DNA from 2 places in the Microbacterium sp. NPDC055599 genome. Region 1 is predicted to be linked to the other one. Evidence: riboswitches for the same ligand, from Rfam matches in the RefSeq annotation. Region 1 holds a riboswitch; the other holds the start of a gene.
The links. Region 1 has a riboswitch for thiamine pyrophosphate ahead of thiM (hydroxyethylthiazole kinase). Riboswitches for the same ligand answer to the same signal wherever they lie in the genome.
Positions count from the first base shown of each region.

Region 2: linked by a shared signal. The riboswitch ahead of ACWGQ1_RS10355 (ECF transporter S component) and the one ahead of thiM (hydroxyethylthiazole kinase) in region 1 are both predicted to bind thiamine pyrophosphate.

Region 1 is NZ_JBSHIM010000024.1:14,619-25,494, reverse strand. Features, by position in the region: gene ACWGQ1_RS17655 (amino acid ABC transporter ATP-binding protein) at 1-688, shown strand, start outside; gene ACWGQ1_RS17650 (glutamate ABC transporter substrate-binding protein) at 731-1,645, shown strand; gene ACWGQ1_RS17645 (amino acid ABC transporter permease) at 1,727-2,374, shown strand; gene ACWGQ1_RS17640 (amino acid ABC transporter permease) at 2,371-3,297, shown strand; gene pheS (phenylalanine--tRNA ligase subunit alpha) at 3,347-4,387, shown strand; gene pheT (phenylalanine--tRNA ligase subunit beta) at 4,387-6,891, shown strand; gene ACWGQ1_RS17625 (NAD-dependent epimerase/dehydratase family protein) at 6,973-7,962, shown strand; TPP riboswitch at 7,970-8,063, shown strand; gene thiM (hydroxyethylthiazole kinase) at 8,054-8,902, shown strand; gene ACWGQ1_RS17615 (bifunctional hydroxymethylpyrimidine kinase/phosphomethylpyrimidine kinase) at 8,899-10,876, shown strand, end outside.
Region 2 is NZ_JBSHIM010000009.1:40,892-51,767, reverse strand. Features, by position in the region: gene ACWGQ1_RS10380 (ATP-binding cassette domain-containing protein) at 1-763, opposite strand, end outside; gene ACWGQ1_RS10375 (3-hydroxyisobutyryl-CoA hydrolase) at 874-1,935, shown strand; gene ACWGQ1_RS10370 (ABC transporter ATP-binding protein) at 2,170-3,897, shown strand; gene ACWGQ1_RS10365 (ABC transporter transmembrane domain-containing protein) at 3,894-6,155, shown strand; gene ACWGQ1_RS10360 (D-alanyl-D-alanine carboxypeptidase) at 6,253-8,136, opposite strand; TPP riboswitch at 8,217-8,328, shown strand; gene ACWGQ1_RS10355 (ECF transporter S component) at 8,319-8,963, shown strand; gene ACWGQ1_RS10350 (ABC transporter ATP-binding protein) at 8,963-10,420, shown strand; gene ACWGQ1_RS10345 (energy-coupling factor transporter transmembrane component T family protein) at 10,417-10,876, shown strand, end outside.

The DNA of each region.
Region 1 (10,876 bases):
CCAGGCGCTCAGCGACATCGACCTGACCGTGAACACCGGCGAGGTCGTCGTCGTGATCGGCCCGTCCGGGTCGGGCAAGTCGACGCTGTGTCGCACGATCAACCGCCTGGAGACGATCACGAGCGGCTCGATCCGCATCGACGGCAAGGAGCTCCCCGCCGAGGGCAAGGCGCTCGCGCACCTGCGCGCCGACGTCGGCATGGTGTTCCAGTCGTTCAACCTCTTCGCCCACCTCACGATCCTGGAGAACGTGACGCTCGGGCCGATCAAGGTCCGCGGCCTCAAGAAGTCGGAGGCCGAGGCCGAGGCGATGACGCTGCTGAAGCGCGTGGGCGTCGCGCAGCAGGCGAACAAGCTCCCCGCGCAGCTCTCCGGCGGTCAGCAGCAGCGCGTCGCGATCGCGCGGGCCCTGGCGATGCAGCCCAAGGTCATGCTGTTCGACGAGCCCACCAGTGCGCTCGACCCGGAGATGATCAACGAGGTCCTCGACGTCATGGTCGAGCTCGCCCAGGACGGCATGACGATGATCGTCGTCACGCACGAGATGGGCTTCGCGCGCAAGGCCGCCGACCGTGTCGTGTTCATGGCCGACGGCCGGATCGTCGAGGAGGCGAAGCCGGAGGAGTTCTTCACCAACCCGAAGAGCGACCGCGCCAAGGACTTCCTCTCGAAGCTCCTCACTCACTGACCCCACCAGACCCTGCACCCACAGCACACGAAGGAGACGCACATGCGACGCACACGGACACTGGCAGGCATCGGGATCGCGGCGGCGGCGCTGCTCGCCCTGACCGCCTGCAACAGCGGCACCCCGTCCAGCACCGGAGCACCCGAGGACGGCGACGAGGACACCTCGAGCGCCACGCCGTGGACGGTGCTGGAGGACGTCAGCATCGACGGCAGCCCGACCTTCGACCGGATCTCGGAGTCGGGGACCGTCAAGGTCGGCGTCAAGGAGGACCAGCCCGGTCTCGGCTACCTCGACCCCGTGACCGGCGACCGCACCGGCTTCGACGTCGACATCGCGCGCTGGATGGCCGCATCGCTCGGCGTGGACCCGGAGAAGATCGAGTTCCAGGCGATCGCCTCCGCGAACCGCGAGCAGGCCATCGTCAACGGCGACATCGACTACTACGTCGGCACGTACTCGATCACCGACAAGCGCAAGGAGCAGATCTCCTTCGCCGGCCCGTACTTCGTCACCGGTCAGGGCCTCCTCGTCGGCGCCGACAGCGACATCGAGAGCGTGGACGACCTGAGCTCGTCCACCACGGTGTGCTCGGCGACCGGCTCGACCCCGATCCAGAACATCAAGACGAACTACCCCGATGTCCCGACCAAGGAGTACGACACGTACTCCAAGTGCGTCGAGGACCTGAAGAACGGTCAGGTCGACGCGGTCACGACCGACGAGGCCATCCTCATCGGCTACGCCGCGCAGGACCCCGACAACCTGAAGGTCGTCGGCGAGCCCTTCAGCGAGGAGCGCTACGGCATCGGCGTGGCCAAGGGCGACGACGCGCTGGTCGAGTACTTCAACACGCAGCTGACCGACGGTGGCGACATCTGGCAGCAGATCTTCGACAACAACCTCGGTGCCTCCGGTGTGAAGGCGGAGCAGCCCGAGGTCGACCCGGTCGGTTGATCACCGCGGGGCGGGTGGCACGGTCGCCCGCCCCGCTTCCGTCGCCTCATCTGACGTAGAAACGAACCGAAAGGCACAGCAGTGGGAGTGATCTCAGACCACCTCGATCTCTGGGGTGAAGCGCTGTGGGGGACCATCGCGCTGTTCCTCGGCGGTGGCCTCATCGCCGTGGTGCTCGGCCTCATCGTGGGCGCGGCCAGGGTGTCGCCGGTTCCGATCGCGCGCGCCGTCGGTGGCGTGTACGTGAACTGGATCCGCAACACCCCGCTCACGTTGGTGATGTTCTTCTTCGCGTTCTGCCTCCCGATCCTGCTGGGGGAGCGGGTCAACGCCCTGCTCCTCGCCGTGATCGCGCTGGGCCTCTACACCGCCACCTATGTCGCGGAGGCCATCCGCGCCGGCATCAACACGGTCCCGGTCGGGCAGGCGGAGGCCGCGCGGGCGATCGGACTGAACTTCGGCCAGGTCATGCGCTACGTCGTGCTCCCGCAGGCGACGCGGTCCGTGGTCCCGCCGCTCATGAGCGTGCTGATCGCCCTCATGAAGAACACCACGGTGGCCGCCGGGTTCTCGGTGGTCAACCTCGGCACCATCCGGGCGGCACTGAGCGAGCGCGGCGAGAACGCGCTGGTCGTGCTGCTGTGGGTCATGGTCATCTTCGTCGTGCTCGTGCTGCTGCTCAGCTGGGTGCAGCGCGTGCTCGAGAACAAGTGGAGGATCGCGCGATGAGTTCCGTCCTGTTCGACGTCCCCGGGCCCCGCGCGGTCGCCCGCAACCGTCTCATCGGCGCCGTCACGGTGCTGGTGGTGCTGGCCGTCCTCGGCTGGGTGGTCTGGCGGTTGTACGCCACCGGCCAGTTCGCCCCCGAGAAGTGGAACATCTTCACCTACTCCGCGGTCTGGGTGCGCTTCGGCGAGGGACTGCTGAGCACCCTGGCCGCCTTCGCGGTCGCGGGGGTCGGCTCCCTCGTGCTCGGTTTCGTCCTCGGCATCGGCCGGCTCTCCGAGCACGCCTGGGTGCGTGAGCCCGTGCGGTGGATCATCGAGATCCTGCGGGCCGTGCCCGTCCTGATCCTGATGATGCTGCTCTACTACGGTCTTCCCGTGCTCGGCGTCAAGATGCCGCCCTACTGGGCCGTGGTCATCGCGCTGATCGTCTACAACGGCTCCGTTCTCGCCGAGGTCCTGCGCGCCGGGATCGAGTCGCTGCCGCGCGGACAGCAGGAGGCCGGTTACGCGATCGGTCTGCGCAAGACGGGGGTCATGTCGCTCATCCTGCTCCCGCAGGCCGTGCGGGCCATGATGCCCGTGATCATCGCGCAGCTCGTGGTGGCGCTGAAGGACACCGCGCTCGGCTTCATCATCACGTATCAGGAGCTGCTGTACGTCATCAACCAGATCGGCAACCAGGCGCCCTACGGCTCGCCGCTGATCCCGGCGGCGATCGTCGGCGGCTCGATGTACGTCGCGGTCTGTCTCCTGCTCTCCTACATCGCCTACCGGCTGCAGCGTCGGGCGAAGCGCTCGCCGAAGGCGGGACCGGCCGAGCCCGATCCGCGGCAGCACGGCGGCGAGACCAACACCTCGCTCATCGTGCTCCAGAAGGGTGCGGGGAAGTTCGACGCCGACAGCGCCGGAGGTCCGGGTCTCTGAGTCGCGACCGGCGCGGGACGCTCGTCCCGCGCCGGTAGACTCGACTCCCGTGTCAGAGTCTCCGGAAATCACCCCCGACGCGGTCGAAGCCGCCGTCGCCGACGCCCTCGCGGCGATCGATGCGGCCGCCGACACCGCCGAGCTGAAAGCCGCCCGAGCCGCGCACGTCGCCGAGGGATCGCCGCTCGCGGTCCTGAACGCCTCGATGCGCCAGGTCGCCCCCGAGAACAAGGCCGCGTTCGGCAAGCTCGTGGGCCAGGGGCGGGGGCGCGTGACCCAGGCGCTCGCGGCGAAGGAGGCCGAGCTGGCCGCCGCCGAGGTCGCCGCACGGCTCGAGGCTGAGCGGGTCGACATCACCGCGGTCCCCTCGCGCACGCGCGTCGGTGCCCGCCACCCGCTCACGCTGCTCCAGGACCAGGTCGAGGACATCTTCGTCGGCATGGGATGGGAGATCGCGGAGGGGCCGGAGCTCGAGCACGAGTGGTTCAACTTCGACGCGCTGAACTTCGACGTCGATCACCCCGCTCGCCAGGAGCAGGACACGTTCTACGTCGACCCGACCTCGCGTCACCTGGTGATGCGCACGCACACCAGCCCGGTGCAGGTGCGCTCGATGCTCGACCGCGAGGTGCCGATCTACGTGCTGTGCCCCGGGCGGGTGTACCGCACCGACGAGTTCGACGCCACGCACCTGCCGGTGTTCACGCAGTTCGAGGGGCTCGTGATCGACAAGGGCATCACGATGGCGCACCTGAAGGGCACGCTCGACCACTTCGCGCGTCAGCTCTTCGGCCCGGAGGCGAAGATGCGCTTCCGCACCAACTACTTCCCCTTCACGGAGCCGTCCGCTGAGCTCGACCTGTGGCACCCGACCTTCAAGGGCGGCGCGCGCTGGATCGAGTGGGGCGGCTGCGGCATGGTCAACCCGAACGTGCTGCGCGCGGCAGGGATCGATCCAGAGGTCTACAGCGGCTTCGCGTTCGGCATGGGCATCGAGCGGGGACTCATGTTCCGCAGCGATGTGCAGGACATGCGCGACATGGCCGAGGGCGATGTCCGTTTCAGCGAGCAGTACGGGATGGTGGTGTGATGCGCGTCCCGCTTTCGTGGCTGCGTGAGTACGTCGATCTGGCTCCCGAGACCACGCCAGAGGATGTCCTCGCGGCGCTGGTGACGGTGGGCTTCGAAGAGGAGGACGTGCACCGCTTCGCCATCACGGGTCCCGTGGTGGTCGGCCAGGTCGTGTCGCTCGAACCGGAGCCCCAGTCCAACGGCAAGACCATCAACTGGTGCCAGGTGGACGTCGGTGAGGAGCACGGCGGCGTCCGCGGGATCGTCTGCGGGGCGCACAACTTCGCCGCCGGGGACAAGGTCGTCGTGACCCTTCCCGGTGCGGTGCTGCCCGGCCCGTTCCCGATCGCCGCGCGCAAGACCTACGGGCACGTGTCCGACGGGATGATCGCCTCCGCGCGCGAGCTCGGCCTCGGCGACGAGCACAACGGCATCGTCGTGCTGTCCGACCTCGGCATCGATGCCCCGGTGGGCACCGACGCCATCGCGCTGCTCGGCCTCGACGACGTCGCGGTGGAGATCAACGTGACGCCCGATCGCGGCTACGCCTTCTCGGTCCGCGGTGTCGCCCGCGAGTACGCCCACGCCACGGGCGCGACCTTCCGCGACCCCGCCGAGCGCGACTTCGCCGAGCTGCAGCCCGGCTCCGGTCACACGACCGTCGTCGACGACCGGGCCCCGGTGCGCGGCAACGTCGGTGCGAGCGAGTTCGTCACGCGCGTCGTGCGGGACGTGGACCCGTCGCGCCCGACGCCGCCGTGGATGATCGCCCGGCTGAGCCTCGCCGGCATGCGGTCGCTGGGCGTGCTGATCGACATCACGAACTATGTGATGCTCGAGCTCGGGCAGCCGCTGCACGGCTACGACCTGGACAAGCTCGCGGGCGGCATCACGGTGCGTCGCGCGACGCCGGGCGAGAAGATGACCACGCTCGACGGCGTGGAGCGTGCGCTGCACGAGGAGGACCTGCTCATCACGGACGAGTCCGGACCCATCGGCCTCGCCGGTGTCATGGGCGGCGGCACGACCGAGATGAGCGACACCACGCGCAACGTGCTGATCGAGGCGGCGACGTTCGACCCCACGACCATCGCCAGGACGGCCCGTCGCCACAAGCTGCCCAGTGAGGCGTCCAAGCGCTTCGAGCGGGGCGTCGACCCGCTGATCCCCTTCGTGGCGGCGCGTCGGGCGGCCGACCTCATGGTCGAGCTCGCCGGCGGGACGCTCACCGACGAGGGCGGCGCGCTGTTCGCCGAGGTGTTCGTGGAGGACATCGCGCTGCCGGCCGGCTTCGTGCAGGGGCTCATCGGCGTGGACTACACCGACGACGAGATCACGGGCGCCCTCACGACCATCGGCGCCGAGGTGACGGAGGCCGAAGACGGCTGGACCGTGATCCCGCCCACCTGGCGACCCGACCTCACCGACAAGTGGACGCTCGCGGAGGAGGTCGCCCGCATCCACGGGCTCGACCGCATCCCCGCGGTCTTGCCGACGCCGCCGTCCGGTCGCGGCCTCACCGCCCACCAGCAGGGTCGTCGCCGCGTGGCGAACGCACTCGCGGCGGCGGGCTTCGTCGAGACGCCGGCCTTCCCGTTCACGACCGAGGCGCAGAACGACCTGCACGGTTCCGCGTCGGGCGAGCACCTGCCGAGCATCCGCCTGGCGAACCCGCTCGACGGGCAGGCCCCGTACCTGCGCCGCTCGCTGATCCCGGGGCTGCTGCAGACCGCGCACCGCAACATCGCCCGCGGCATGACCGACCTGGCCCTCTTCGAGACGGGCCTCGTGTTCCTGCCGGAGCCGGGCGTCGAGTACGGAACCGACACGGTGCCGCCGCTCGGCGTGCGCCCCTCCGACGAGACGCTCGCCGCGCTCGACGCGTCCATCCCGCCCCAGGAGCGCCACATCGCGGTGCTCCTCACCGGCAACGTGTCGCCGCGTCAGCCGGGTCGTCCCGCCGAGGCGTCGGGGCTGGTCGAGGCGCTCGACGCCGTGCGCGTGATCGCTGCCGCCGCGGGCATCGACATCGACGTGCGACAGGCGCAGCGCGCCGCGCTGCATCCCGGCCGCACCGGGGCGCTCGTCGCGGCCGGCGAGGAGGTCGGCTACGTCGGGGAGCTGCACCCCTCGGTGGCGGAGGACGCCGACCTGCCCGGTCGCGCCACCGTGCTCGAGCTCGACCTCGACCGCATCCTCACCCTCGCGGGGACGCGGATCGTGGCGGCCTCGCTGTCGACGTTCCCTGCGGCCACGCAGGACGTGTCGCTGACCGTGGCCGCCGATGTGCCGGCGGGCGAGGTGCGGGCGGCGCTCGCCGAGGGGGCGGGCGCGCTGCTGGAGTCGGTGCGACTGGTCGACGACTACCGCGGTGAGGGCGTGTCCGAGGGAGCCAAGAGCCTGACGTTCGCGCTGCGTTTCCGCGCCGACGACCGGACGCTCACCGCTGCGGAGGCGACCGACGCCAAGCTGGCGGGTGTCGCGGTCGCGGCGGAGCGATTCGGCGCCGCACTGCGCGACTGATCGACCCCGTCGCGAAGGCCTTCCGCTCTGCCCTGAGCGGAAGGCCTTCCGCGTTTCCCCGGATGCTGCTGACATGGGCACATGACGGATGTGCTGATCCTGGGCGGGACGGGCTGGCTCTCGGGGCGGATTGCCCACGGCTGGCTGGAGGCGGGCGCGGACGTGACCTGCCTCGCGCGCGGGGGGCGTGCCGCTCCCGACGGGGCGGCGCTGATCGTCGCCGACCGGGACGCAGCGGACGCCTATGCGGAGGTCGCCCGCCGCGAGTGGGATCACGTCGTGGACGTCTCCTCACGGGCGGCGCACGTCGCGGGGGCCGTCGCGGCCCTGGGCGATCGTGCGGCGCAGTGGACGTACGTGTCGTCGATGTCGGTGTACGCCGATGACATGACCGCGGGCGCCGACGAGTCCGCGCCGCGTCACGCGCCGGCGCGTGACGGCCAGGGGGAGGACGACTACGCGGCCCAGAAGGTCGCGGCGGAAGACGCCGTCGCGGCCCTCGGCGCACGCGCGCTCGTCGCGCGTCCCGGGCTGATCGTGGGCGACGGAGACCCCAGCGACCGCTTCGGCTACTGGGCCGCCGCCTTTCTCCGCGCGGCCGACGGTCCGGTGCTCCTGCCGCCCCTCGACGGGAAGACCGCGCAGGTGATCGATGTGGACGATCTGGCGGCGTTCCTCGTGACCGCGTCTCCCGGTTCTCCCGTGAATGCGATCGGCGACGCGCGTCCGCTCGGGGAGGTGCTCGACGCCGTGCGTCGTGCCGCTGGTCACGAGGGGGCGACGGTGATCGCCGACGCGGATCGGCTGGTGGCCCAGGGCGTGGAGTACTGGATGGGCCCGCATTCGCTCCCGCTCTGGTTGCCCGAGGAGATGACCGGATTCATGACGCGGTCGAACGCCGCCTATCGGGCGCGCGGCGGGGCGCTGCGTCCGCTGGCCGACACGATCGCGCGCGTGATCGACGACGAGCGCGCACGCGGCGTCGACCGGGAACGGAGGGCGGGGCTGACCCGCGCCGAGGAGCTGCGGATCCTCGCGGCCGTCACGGAGGGACCCGCCGGGGCTCGCTAGACTGCGAGGCAGTGACACGGGGTGCCGCATCCGCGGCTGAGATCACACCCGTCGAACCTGATCTAGTTCGTACTAGCGAAGGGATGTCGCGATGAGCGATCTTCTGCGTCCTGTTTCCACCCCCGACCTCGCCGCCTCGGCGGGAAGACTGCGGGAGGCGCTGCGGCAGTCGCCTCCGTTGACGCACTGCGTCACCAACGCGGTCGTCACGGGCTTCACCGCCAACGTGCTGCTCGCCCTGGGCGCCGCGCCCGCGATGGTCGACATCGTCGGCGAGGCCGAGATGTTCGCCGGTGTGGCCTCCGGTCTGCTGATCAACCTGGGCACGCCGACGCCCGAGCAGCGCGCCGCGAGCGTGGAGGCCGTGACGGGAGCCGCGGCGTCCGGCACCCCGTGGGTGCTCGACCCGGTCGCGATCGGCGTGCTGCCGGTGCGCACGACCCTCGCGCATGAGCTCGCGGCGCGGCGTCCGACCGCGATCCGCGGCAATGCGTCCGAGATCCTCGCCCTGGCAGGCCACACGGCCGGCGGTCGCGGCGTCGACGCGACCGACGGCCCCGAGGCCGCTGCCGGGGCGGCGCAGGAGCTCGCCCGCACCACGGGAGCCGTGGTGGCCGTGTCCGGGCCCGTCGACCTGATCACCGACGGCGATCGCGTCGTGCGCATCGCCAACGGCCACGAACTGCTCACGCGCGTGACGGGTGGCGGCTGTGCTCTGGGCGCCGTGATGGCGGCCTTCCTCGGAACCGCTCGGCAGACGGGAGACGATGCGCTCACGGCGGTCGCCGCGGCGACCCTCGTCTACACCGTGGCGGCCGAGCACGCCGCCCCGGTCGCCGCAGGGCCCGGCACTTTCGCTGTCGCGCTGCTGGACGCGCTCGACGCCGTGACCGGGGATGACGTCGCCGCGGGCGCCCGCGTGTCGGAGGAGACCCGATGAGTGCCGACTTCTCGCTGTATCTCGTCACCGATCCCGGGCTGTGCGGGAAGCGCGGTGTGGTCGAGACCGTGCGCCGCGCGGTCGACGGCGGCGCACGCATCGTGCAGCTGCGCGACAAGAACGCCGCGCACGAGGAGACCGTCGAGCAGCTGATCGCGCTCTCCGCCGTGATCGACGGGCGGGCGCTGCTGGTGGTCAACGATCGTCTGGACGCCGCTGTCGAGGCGCGGGCGCGCGGCGCGCGGGTCGACGGCGTGCATCTCGGCCAGGCCGATGCGTCGGTGCGGCGTGCGCGAGAGCTGCTCGGTCCGGACGCGCTCATCGGACTCACCGCGAACACCCGTGAACACCTCGATGCCGTGCGCGCACTGCCGCAGGGCACCATCGATTACCTCGGTGTCGGGGTGATCCGCCCCACGAGCACCAAACCGGACCACCCGGAGCCGCTGGGCGTCGGGGGGTTCGCGGCCTTCGCGGCCGAGAGCCCGCTCCCGTGCGTCGCGATCGGCGGGGTCGGCATCGATGACACCGAGGCGCTCCAGGCCGCAGGCGCGGCGGGGCTCGCCGTGGTCTCCGCGCTCTGCGCCGCCGCGGACCCCGCGGAGACGGCCTCCGCGTTCCGTCGTCGTTGGCAGGCGGGGGTCGTGCCGCGTGTGCTCAGCATCGCCGGCAGCGACCCGTCGGGCGGCGCCGGCATCCAGGCCGACCTGAAGGCGATCGCCGCGAACGGCGGATACGGGATGGCGGCGCTCACCGCCCTCACGGCGCAGAACACGCGGGGAGTGCGGGCGGTCCACGTTCCTCCGGCGGATTTCCTCCGCGCGCAGCTGGACGCCGTGTCCGACGACATCGTCATCGACGCCGTGAAGATCGGGATGCTCGCCGACGCCGAGGTCATCCGCACGGTGGCCGACTGGCTCGATGTGCAGCGTCCCCCGGTGGTGGTGCTCGACCCGGTCATGGTGGCGACATCGGGCGACCGTCTGCTCGCCCCCGACGCGGAGTGTGAACTGCGGGGGCTGCTGACGCGCGCCACGGTGGTCACGCCGAACCTCGCCGAGCTCGCCGTGCTGGTCGGTCGCCCCGTCACTGACTGGCCGGATGCGCTCGCCGCTGCTGAGGAGCTGTCGGCCGACATCGGCGCCGCGGTGCTCGTGAAGGGTGGGCATCTCACGGGTGACGAGGCGCCGGATGCGCTGGTGGACGCGGACCGCGGCCTGCGGGACGAGTTCCCCGGGGCGCGCATCCCCACCACCAACACGCACGGCACCGGCTGTTCCCTGTCGTCGGCGCTCGCCACCCTGCTCGCCCGCGGTCTCACGCCGTCCGACGCGGTGCATGCCGCGCGCGCCTGGCTGCGAGAGTCGCTGCGGGCGGCGGGTGCGCTCGCCGTGGGGCAGGGACATGGGCCCGTCCACCATTTCGCTGGAATGTGGGACCGCGGCGACCTGGAAACCCGGCAGACGGCGGAGGAGATCGCCGGCGACTGGTGGCAGGACATCGCCGACGTGCGCGACGGGATCGACGCGCTGCCCTTCCTCCGCGGTCTCGCCGACGGCACACTCGCGCGCGAGCCGTTCCTGTTCTACCTCGCGCAGGATGCGCTGTACCTGCGCGAGTACGCGAGGGTGCTCGCGGCCGCGGCGCGGACCGCCCCCACCTCGGCGGAGCAGGCGTTCTGGGCGCACGCGGCGCACGGATCGATCGTGGGGGAGCTGGAGCTGCACGCGTCGTGGCTCACGCCCGAGCGCGGGGTGAGCGCGGAGACGTTCGCGGCGGAACCCGCGCCCGCGACCACCGCGTACCTCGACCATCTGCGGTCGGTCGCGTTCGGCGGCGATCATGCCGAGCTCGTCGCCGCCGTGCTGCCGTGCTTCTGGCTGTACACCGATCTGGGCAGGCGGCTGCACGCGGGAGACTTCGGCGCGGAGGCCCGTGATCCCGATCACCCCTATGCCTCGTGGCTGTCGACCT
Region 2 (10,876 bases), on a different contig from region 1:
GCCCGGAGCGCAGCACCTCGATGTCGAAGCCCGCCGCCACCAGCGCCGTCGTGAGGCCGGGACGATCCACGGAATCCACGATGACAGAGCCGCCGGCCGGGTCGGCCAGGGTCTCGATGCCGCTGGACAGCACCAGCCGTCCCTTCGACAGCACCAGCACGTGGTCGGCCACCTGCTCGATCTCGCTGAGCACGTGCGACGACACTAGGACCGTGCGCCCCTCGTCCGCGAGACGGCGCATGAGCAGACGCATCCAGCGGATGCCCTCCGGGTCGAGGCCGTTCGCCGGCTCGTCGAAGACCAGGGCACCGGGGTCGCCGAGCAGCGCGTGCGCGACGCTCAGCCGCTGCCGCATGCCGAGGGAGAAGCCGCCGATGCGGGAATCGGCCTCGCTCTCCAGGCCCACGAGCGACAGGACCTCGTCGACGCGGGACAGGCGGATGCCATTGGCCTTCGCGGCGATGGTCAGCTGCCGGCTGGCCGTGCGGCGAGGGCGGTAGACCGTCTCCTCCAGCACGGAGCCGATCGTGCGCAGCGGCTGGCGCAGCTCCGGATACGCGACGCCGCCGATCGTGGCGGTCCCCGACGTGGCACGCACCTGACCGAGCAGGATGCGGAGAGTCGTGGTCTTTCCGGCGCCGTTGGGACCGAGGAAGGCGGTCACGGCCCCGGGCTCGACGCGGGCGGAGAAGTCCGAGACGGCGGTCACCTCGTTGAAGCGCTTCGTCACATTCGTGAACTCGAGCACCTGTCCTTCAGGCATCCGGCACCTCTCGTCGCGATGAACAGTTCCCCCTATCCTGCCGGAAAACCGCCCCGGAACCCGCATTCCGTGCGGAATTCCACCCCTGGTGAGAAGGTAGCCTGGCACCCGTGACCGATACCTCTGCCGCCCCCCGTGTCCTCGTCCGCACGGAAGGAGCGCTCGGACGGCTCACCCTCAATCGCCCCGAGGCGATCAACGCGCTCGACGAGGACATGATCGCCGAGATCACCCGGGCGCTGATGGCGTGGCGTGACGACTCCGACGTGCAGATCGTGCTGATCGACGGCGAGGGCGAGCGCGGCATGTGCGCGGGCGGCGATGTGCGCCGCCTGCACGAGCAGACCGTGTCCGGTCACCCCGAGCGGTCGGCCGAGTTCTTCCGCGCCGAGTACGCGATGAACGCGATGATCGCCGAGTACCCCAAGCCGGTCGTGGCGCTGGCCGACGGCATCACGATGGGCGGCGGCATCGGGCTCGCCGGGCACGCGGCCATCCGGATCGTCACCGAGCGGTCGAAGCTCGCGATGCCGGAGACCCGCATCGGCTTCACTCCCGACGTCGGTGGCACGTGGCTGCTCGGGCGGGCGCCGGGACGGTTCGGCGAGTACTTCGGGCTGACCGGGGCGACCATGAGCGCCGCCGACGCGGTGTACCTCGGGTTCGCCGACCACGTGGTGCCCTCCGACCGCCTCGACGCCCTGCGCGACGCGCTCGCGCACCGCGCCGACCCGACGAGCCCCAGCGAGATCGTGCTGCTGTTCGACGAGACGCCGGAGCCGTCGACGCTCCCGGCATCGCGCGCCTGGATCGACGAGGCGTTCTCCGCGCCGACCGTGCCCGAGATCCTGGAGCGGCTGCACGCGCAGGGCACGACCGAGGCCGCAGCCGTGGCCGATCTCCTCGAGGGGCTCGCGCCGACCGGGCTGGTCGTGACGCTCGACGCCGTGCGTGAGGCGCGGGAGCTGCCGGGACTGCGCGCCGCGCTCGAGGGGGAGTACCGACGGGTGCTGTGGTTCGTCAACGAGCACCCGGACCTCGTGGAGGGCATCCGCGCGCAGCTGGTCGACAAGGACCGCAACCCGAAGTGGCAGCCGGCGACCCTCGCCGAGCTGACGGCGGACGCGGGTGCGCCGGCCCGCGACTATACGCCGCAGCCGCCGCTGTTCTGAGGGGCAGCCCGCTCGCTGACGCGGGCGGCGCTCGGGCAGGCTTCCGGCGGGCCCTTCTTCGTCACCGTGCAGAAAAGTGCTGATCGCACGGGATGCGGTTCGCTGTGAGCGAAGGTCCGCCCCCAGGGGGATACGAATGTCCCCGCTTCGTGGCACGCTGTCCTATGGCCGGTCGTCGGTCGGCATCCGTCTGCCGGGAGATCCGCCGCCTCCTCCTTCCTAGAAAGTCCGCCTGTGCTGGGAAAAATCCTCCTCCGCTATCTGTCCCGATATAAGTGGCTCCTCGTGGCCGTGCTGGTCTTCCAGTTCGCCAGCGCGGCTGCCACCCTCTACCTGCCCCGCCTCAACGCCGACATCATCGACAAGGGCGTCGCGCAGGGCGACACCGCCTACATCTGGCGTACCGGTCTGTTCATGCTCGCGGTCTCCCTGGGCCAGATCGTCGCCTCCGTGATCGCGACCTTCTTCGCCGCGCGCGCGGCGATGGGCGCGGGTCGCGACATCCGTGCCGACGTGTTCGGCAAGGTCAGCGGCTTCTCCGAGCGCGAGGTGTCGCAGTTCGGCGCCGGCTCCCTCATCACGCGCAACACCAACGACGTGCAGCAGGTGCAGATGCTGGCGATGATGGGCGCGACCATGCTCGTCACCGCGCCGCTGCTCGCGATCGGCGGCATCATCTTCGCCGTGCAGACCAACGCCGGGCTCAGCTGGCTCATCGCCGTGTCGGTCCCCGTGCTCCTGCTCCTGGCGGCGCTCGTGATCGGCCGCATGGTGCCGCTGTTCCGCAGCTACCAGGGCAAGCTCGACAACGTCAACCGCATCATGCGCGAGCAGCTCACCGGCGTGCGCGTCGTCCGCGCGTTCGTGCGCGAGCGCATCGAAGAGGAGCGCTTCCGCGGAGCCAACACCGACATCATGGTCGTCGGCCGCAAGGTCGGCTCGCTGTTCGTGCTGCTGTTCCCGCTGTTCATGCTGATCCTCAACGTGACCGTGGTCGCCGTGATCTGGTTCGGCGGCATCGAGGTCAACAACGGCACCGTGCAGGTGGGCACGCTGTTCGCCTTCATGCAGTACATCGGCCAGATCATGGGCGGCGTCATCATGGCCAGCTTCATGGCGATGATGATCCCGCGCGCCGCCGTCTCGGCCGAGCGCATCGGCGAGGTGCTCAACACCGAGTCGACCATGACGCGCCCCGCGAACGGCGTCACCGAGTTCCCGACGCCGGGTGCGGTCGCGTTCGACGACGTCGCCTTCACCTACCCGGGCGCCGACGCGCCCGTGCTGACCGGCATCAGCTTCGCGGCGCAGCCGGGTGAGACGGTCGCGATCGTGGGTTCCACGGGTGCGGGCAAGACCACGCTGGTCTCTCTCATCCCGCGTCTGTTCGACGTCTCGAGCGGCTCGGTGCACGTGGGCGGCACCGACGTGCGCGAGGCCGACGTGGAGGCGCTGTGGGACAGCATCGGTCTGGTGCCGCAGCGTCCGTTCCTCTTCACCGGCACCGTCGCGTCGAACCTGCGCTACGGCCGGGAGGACGCGACCGATGAGGAGCTGTGGCACGCGCTCGAGATCGCCCAGGGGCGTGACTTCGTGGAGGAGATGCCCGACGGGCTCGAGTCCCGCATCGCCCAGGGCGGCACGAACGTGTCGGGCGGCCAGCGCCAGCGCCTCGCGATCGCGCGGGCCATCGTGCACCAGCCGAAGGTGCTCGTGTTCGACGACTCCTTCTCGGCGCTCGACCTGACCACGGACGCGCGACTGCGGCAGGCGCTGTGGCGCGAGCTGCCGCACGTCACGAAGATCGTGGTCGCCCAGCGTGTCTCCACCATCACCGACGCCGATCGCATCGTGGTGCTCGAGGGCGGCACGATGGTGGGCGTCGGCACGCACGAGGAGCTGCTGGAGACCAGCGGCACCTATCGAGAGATCGTCGAGTCGCAGCTGGGGGTGGACGCATGAGCGCGCAGGACGACAAGCGCACCGCCGCGCCGAAGCGCGGACGGGGAAAGGGCCCGGCGCAGACCGAGGAGCGCGAGCTCACGGCGGAAGAGCAGTACGAGGCCGAGCTCGCGGAGCAGGCACGGCAGAACGGCGGCGGCTGGGACAGCGTCGCGCCGGGCAAGGCCGACAACTTCGGCCCGAGCTTCGCCCGCATGATCGGACTGCTCAAGCCCTCGGCCGTGTGGTTCGTGTTCGTGTCGATCCTCGGAGCCCTGGGCGTCGTGCTGACGGTCGCAGCTCCCAAGGTCCTGGCCGAGGCGACCAACATCGTCTACCGCGGCTTCATCTCCATCCAGCTCGGCCAGCCGAACGGCGACTTCCCCGGCTTCCCCGCCGGAACGTCGCAGGACGTGGTGGTCGATGCGCTGCGCGGAGCGGGGCAGGACGACTTCGCCAACCAGGTCGGCGCCCTCGGCGACTTCCGGGTCGGCGACGGCATCGACTTCGATGCGCTGCGCTGGGTCATCGCCGCCGTCCTCGCGATCTACGTGGTGGCCGCGTTCCTGAGCTGGCTGCAGGGATACGTGATCAACGTCATCATGGTGCGCACCATGTGGCGCCTCCGCGAGGCCGTCGAGGCGAAGATCAACCGGCTGCCGCTGTCGTACTTCGACAGGGTGCAGCGCGGCGAGCTGATCTCCCGCGTCACGAACGACATCGACAACATCACCCAGACGATGCAGCAGTCCCTCTCCGGGGCCCTGACCGCCGTGCTCACCGTGGTCGGCGTGCTGGTGATGATGTTCTCGATCTCGTGGCAGCTGGCACTGGTGGCCCTGGTCGCGCTGCCGCTCATGGGCGTGATCTTCGGCGTCATCGGCCCGCGCTCGCAGAAGGCCTTCGGCACCCAGTGGCGCAAGGTCGGCCGCCTCAACGCCCGCGTCGAGGAGGCCTTCTCCGGGCACGCGCTCGTGAAGGTGTTCGGTCGGGAGCAGGACGCGCTCGACAAGTTCAAGGCCGAGAACGAGGAGCTGTTCCAGGCGAGCTTCAAGGCGCAGTTCCTGTCGGGCATCATCATGCCCGCCATGACCTTCGTCGGCAGCCTCACCTACGTCGGCATCGCGGTGCTCGGCGGCCTCATGGTCGCGAGCGGGCAGCTGCGCCTCGGCGACGTGCAGGCGTTCATCCAGTACTCGCAGCAGTTCACGCAGCCGCTGTCGGAGCTGGGCGGCATGGCAGCGGTCGTGCAGTCCGGCACGGCGTCGGCCGAGCGGGTGTTCGACCTGCTCGACGCCGACGAGCAGGAGCCCGACGAGGCCGACGCCCCGCCGCTCGGCGACGGCAAGGGCGTGATCGAGTTCGAGAACGTGTCCTTCTCCTACACGCCGGAGCGACCGCTGATCACCGACCTGTCGTTCCGGGTGGAGCCGGGCCAGACGGTCGCGATCGTCGGGCCGACCGGCGCGGGCAAGACCACGCTGGTCAACCTGATCATGCGGTTCTACGAGCTCAGCGGCGGGCGCATCACGCTCGATGGTCAGGACATCTCGCAGATCACGCGCGACGACCTGCGCTCGCGCACCGGCATGGTGCTGCAGGACCCGTGGCTGTTCGCCGGGAGCATCCGCGAGAACATCCGCTACGGTCGCTCGACCGCGACCGATGAGGAAGTGCTCACCGCCGCCAAGGCCACGTACGTCGACCGGTTCGTGCACGCCCTCCCCGAGGGCTACGACACCGTGCTCGACGAGGATGCGTCCAACGTGTCGGCCGGTGAGCGGCAGCTGATCACGATCGCGCGCGCGTTCGTCGCCCAGCCGTCGATCCTCATCCTGGATGAGGCCACCTCGGCCGTCGACACCCGCACCGAGCTGCTGCTGCAGCACGCGATGGCCGCGCTCCGCCAGGGGCGCACGTCGTTCGTGATCGCGCACCGCCTGTCCACCATCCGCGACGCCGACCTCATCCTCGTGATGGAGCACGGCGACATCGTGGAGAAGGGCACGCACGACGAGCTCATCGCCGCGCAGGGCGCCTACTGGCGGCTGTACCAGTCGCAGTTCGAGCAGGCCGCTACCGACCTCGACGCGGAGGAGGCCCTCACGGGCTCCACGCCCCTGGTCGTCACGGGGGAGGCGGCCGACGAGACGGCACGGGAGCAGGCCGACGACGCGATCGCCGGAGCCTCGGTCGGGGCGAACGTCCCGGCCGCGGAGGCCGCGGCCGCACGAGCGCTGCTCGATGACGGCGCCGAGGGCGCGGACCCCCGCGCCTGACACCTCGGCGGCCCCGCACCAACGACACGACGCCCCGCTCCGGATCCTCGGAGCGGGGCGTCGTCGTCTGCGCGGCCGGCGAACCGCGGCGCCTGGCTCAGTCGGTGTGGACGGTGATGCCCAGCAGATCGAGCGGGTGCGTCAGGCGCCACCAGGGACTGGGGCCCTCCACGTCTTCGCGCAGCACGAGGGCCGTGTCCTCCGTGTCGAGTGGCCCGGTGGTGGTCAGCGTGCCCACGCGGTCGTCGGCCTCTCGTCGCTCGCCCAGGTCGAACGCGGCGGTCGCGGTCGCGGCGGCACCGTTCCACAGCACGACGTCCGCGTCCTCCGCGGTGACCACGTCCACCTCCTCGCCCCACAGCGTGGTGACGCGACCGACCACCGTGCCCGCGGCGACGGCCGGATCCTCCGTCTGCAGCTCCGCCTCCGCCTGACTGAACAGCGCGCGGGTGGCCGCAAGCCGCGACTCGTCGTCAGCCTGATCCAGCACTGCCGCGAACAGCCGCACGGTCGTGTCGCCCACCTCCACATCCTTCGCGGTGAGGAGGTTCCACCCGACCAGGGTCCCGGTCTTGATGCCGACGACGCCCGGATCGGCCAGCATGCCGTTGGTGTTCACGACCGTCCCCGCGCCCGGAAGCTCGACCGAGGCGGTGCCGACGATCTCCGCGAACACCGGGTTGCGCATCGCCAGCTCGCCGAGCGCGATCAGCGCCTCCGGCGTCGCGACGTTGCGCTCATCGAAACCCGACGGCGTCACCACCGTGATCCCGGTCAGACCACGCTCGCTCAGCCACTCCTCGGCCGCCCTGGCGAACTCGGAGTTCGACCCCCAGATCTCCGAGGCCAGCCGATCGATGTAGTTGTTCGCCGAGCCGAGCAGCGTGCCCTGCAACAGCTGATACTCCGTGAGCACACCGTTGACCGGGACGTCGAGCGCCGACTGATCCTGGCGTCGATAGTCCCAGTAGCGCACGCTGTCGCCGCGGGTGAAACGGAACTCCGGTCCCTGCTCACCCGGCGCGAGCGGCATCCGATCCAGCACCATCAGGCTGCTGACGACCTTCGTGATGCTCGCGATGCTCACCGCATCCGGGATCGACGCCGACGTGGTCATGCCGGCAACCCCCACGGCCGCGCTGCCCTCCGCAGGCCACGTGAGCTCGGCGGCCGTGGCGGGCGTCGTCTCGAACTGCACCGCCTCCACCGCCGGGGGCACCTCGTGCAGCGGCCACAGCAGCGTCGTGCCCGAATAGGCCAGGACGAGCCCGGCCAGCACCCCCAACGGCACCAGCAGGCCGGGGCGCGCGATGGCCGGACGCAACCGGGCCCCGCGGAACAGCCCCTCGGCGGTCTGCGCCTCCGGCTCGGCATCGAGCGAGACGGCGGGAGCGTGGGCCGCGACATCGGCCGGATCCACCCAGGTCAGCGCGGTCGCCGGGGTCGCGTCGTCCGCCCACTGCGCGGCCGTACCGGACAGGAGGGCGACCGCTGCATCGTCGTCTTCGGCCGGGGGAGCCGGCTCCGACACCCTCGCGCGGAACGGCGGCTTGGTCAGCGGCGGCGTCGCTGCCGTGATCGTCGAGGACGCGGAGTCCGCGGCGGGCGGGGCCGACGCGACGGACGGGATCGCGGGATCAGCGGAGGGGGAGACCTCGGCCGCGGGGCCGTCCGTGCTCACGTCCGCGTCGCCTCCGGTCGCGGCGCCGTTCGCGGAGGCATCGGTCGCGGTCGCGGTGCGCGCACGGTCGCCGAACAGCGCGCCGAGACCGGAGGTCGACACGGCGGAGGCGGCGGGAACCCGCGCCGGGGGTCGCGCGTCGTCGTCGCCCGCGTCGTCGCTCCCGGTCGGTGGGGTGGTGGTCGCCCGCGCCCGCGAGCGCAGCGCGGACGTGGGGGCGTCGTCGGAGGGGGCAGCAGTCGGAGCGGGGCCGTTGCCGCCGATGCCCGTCGCCTCGCCGGCGGGATCGGATGCGGTCACCCGCTTACGGTACCGAATCCGGCCGGGAATCGGCCGCGCCGGGGCGGCGACGCGCCAACCGGCGGACCGGGTAGGATCGTCAGCACAACCACGGGAGTCCGGCGAGCCGGGCTGAGAGGGAGCGAATCGCGCTTCGACCGTCGAACCTGATCTGGGTCATGCCAGCGCAGGGAGGAGTTCCTATGAGTACGTCCACGTCCACGTCCGCATCCGCGAAGACCTCGACGGCGGCCGCGCCGCGCAGCTACCTGCGCTGGCGCATCGTCGACATCGTCGTCGCCAGTGTCCTCGGTGTCGCCGCCGGCCTGATCTTCCTCGCCTGGAACGTCGGCTACCTCGGCCCCAAGGCCCTCCTCGAACCGCTGCTCCCGGGGCTGCAGGGCCTGCTCGACGGCCCCTGGCTGTTCGCGGGCGTGCTCGGCGGACTCATCATCCGCAAGGCCGGAGCCGCGATCTACGTCGAACTGCTCGCCGCCGTCGTCTCGGCGCTCATCGGCAACCAGTGGGGCGGCTTCCTCACCCTCGAGGCCGGGCTCGTGCAGGGGCTCGGCGCCGAGCTCGTCTTCCTGCTGTTCTTCTACCGTCGTTGGTCGCTGCCCGTCGCGATCCTCGCCGGTGCGGGCGCCGCGCTCGCGGGCGGCATCAACAACCTCGTGCTCTGGTACGCCGGATCCGGCCCGGCGTTCACGACGATCTACCTGCTCAGCACCGTCGTCTCCGGCGCGGTGATCGCGGGGGCGCTGTCGTGGGTTCTGGCCAGGGGCATCGCGGCGACCGGCGCGCTCGACCGGTTCGGCTCCGGCCGCGAGGCGCGCGTCCGCGTCTGATGGGGGCCGAGCAGGCCACCCCCGCCGCCGTCGAGGCCCGAGGGTGGGGGTGGCGTCACGCGAGTCGCCTCGCCTGGGCCCTGCGCGACGTGTCGTTCCGCATCGAGCCGGGCGAGCGCGTGCTCGTGCTCGGCGCATCCGGCGCGGGCAAGTCGACGCTGCTCCACGGGCTCGCCGGTGTGCTGGGCGGCGAGGAGGAGGGCGAGAGCGAGGGCCGGCTGCTCGTCGACGGCGCCGCGGCGACCGCCACCCGGGGTCGCGCAGGACTGGTGCTGCAAGACCCCGACTCGCAGGTGATCCTGGCACGCGTGGGCGACGACGTTGCCTTCGGCTGCGAGAACCTGGGCATCCCGCGCGCCGAGATCTGGCCGCGCGTCACCGCGGCCCTCGAGGCCGTGGGGCTCGACGTGCCGCTCGACCACCCCACCAAGGCGCTGTCGGGCGGGCAGAAGCAGCGCCTCGCGCTCGCGGGACTCCTCGCCATGCGCCCCGGACTGCTGCTGCTCGACGAGCCCACCGCGAACCTCGACCCGCACGGGGTGGCGGAGGTGCGCGACGCGGTGTCGCGCCTGCTCGACACCCACCCCGCCACGCTCGTGGTCGTGGAGCACCGGCTCGACGTGTGGCTGCCGCTCATGACCCGCGTGATCGTGATCGGCGAGGGCGGCGTGGTCGCCGACGGCCCCCCGCACGAGGTGCTCGGGGCGCAGGGGCAGCGGCTCGCCGACGACGGGGTGTGGGTCCCCGGGCATCCGCCCGCGTTCCCGCCGCCGCCGCGCACGGCCCCCCGCGAGGTGCTGCTCTCGGCGCGCGGGCTCGCGGTCGCCCGGGTGAAGGGTCGCCCGGTCGCCACGGGCATCGACCTCGACGTGCACGCGGGAGAAGCCGTCGCGGTCACCGGGCCCAACGGCGCCGGCAAGTCGACGCTCGGCCTCACGCTCGCGGGACTCCTTCCGCCCGCGGGGGGAGCAGTGGTCGCCGCGCCCGAGCTCGCGGACGGCGCCGACCCCGCGCCCATCCGGTGGAGCTCGCGCGACCTGCTCACCCGCGTCGGCATGGTGTTCCAGGAGCCGGAGCATCAGCTGCTCGCCACGACCGTGCGCGACGAGCTCGCCGTCGGCCCCCGCGCGCTCGGCCTCCCCGAGGACGAGATCGCCGCGCGCACCGACGAGCTCCTCTCCCGCCTGCGCCTCGACCGTCTCGCGGCCGCGAACCCGTACACGCTCTCCGGCGGGGAGAAGCGCCGCCTCACGGTCGCGGCCGCGATCGCCACACGCCCACGGGTGCTCGTGCTGGACGAGCCCACGTTCGGGCAGGACGCGCGCACGTGGGCGGAGCTGGTCGCGCTGCTCGCGGCCTTGCGCGACGAGGGGTCGGCCGTGGTCGCGATCACGCACGACCTCGACGTGGCCAGAGCCCTCCACGCCACCCGGTTCGACCTGGGCGGCATGCCGTGACCCTGCTCGACGCGAAGGCCCGCACCGGCGCGGTGGCCCGCATCAACCCGGTCGCCAAGCTCGGCGTGAGCGCGCTGATCGCCGTGCCGCTCATCCTCACGCTCGACCCGGTCTCGGCCGCGGTCGCCCTGGCGCTCGAGTTCGTGCTGTTCCTGTTCGCGGGCATCGGCTGGCGGGAGTTCTGGGTGCGCACGTGGCCGGTGTGGCTCGCGGCGCCGCTCACCGGGCTCACGATCGCGCTGTACGGCGAGACCTCCGGCACCGTGTACGTGGACTGGTTCGTGCTTCGCATCAGCGAGGGCTCGCTCGCCCTCGCCGTGGCGACGATGCTGCGCGTGCTCGCGATCGCCCTGCCGTCCGTGGTGCTGTTCGTGACCGTCGACCCCACCGACCTCGCCGACGGGCTCGGGCAGATCCTCCGCCTCCCCGCCCGGTTCGTGCTGGGTGCGCTCGCGG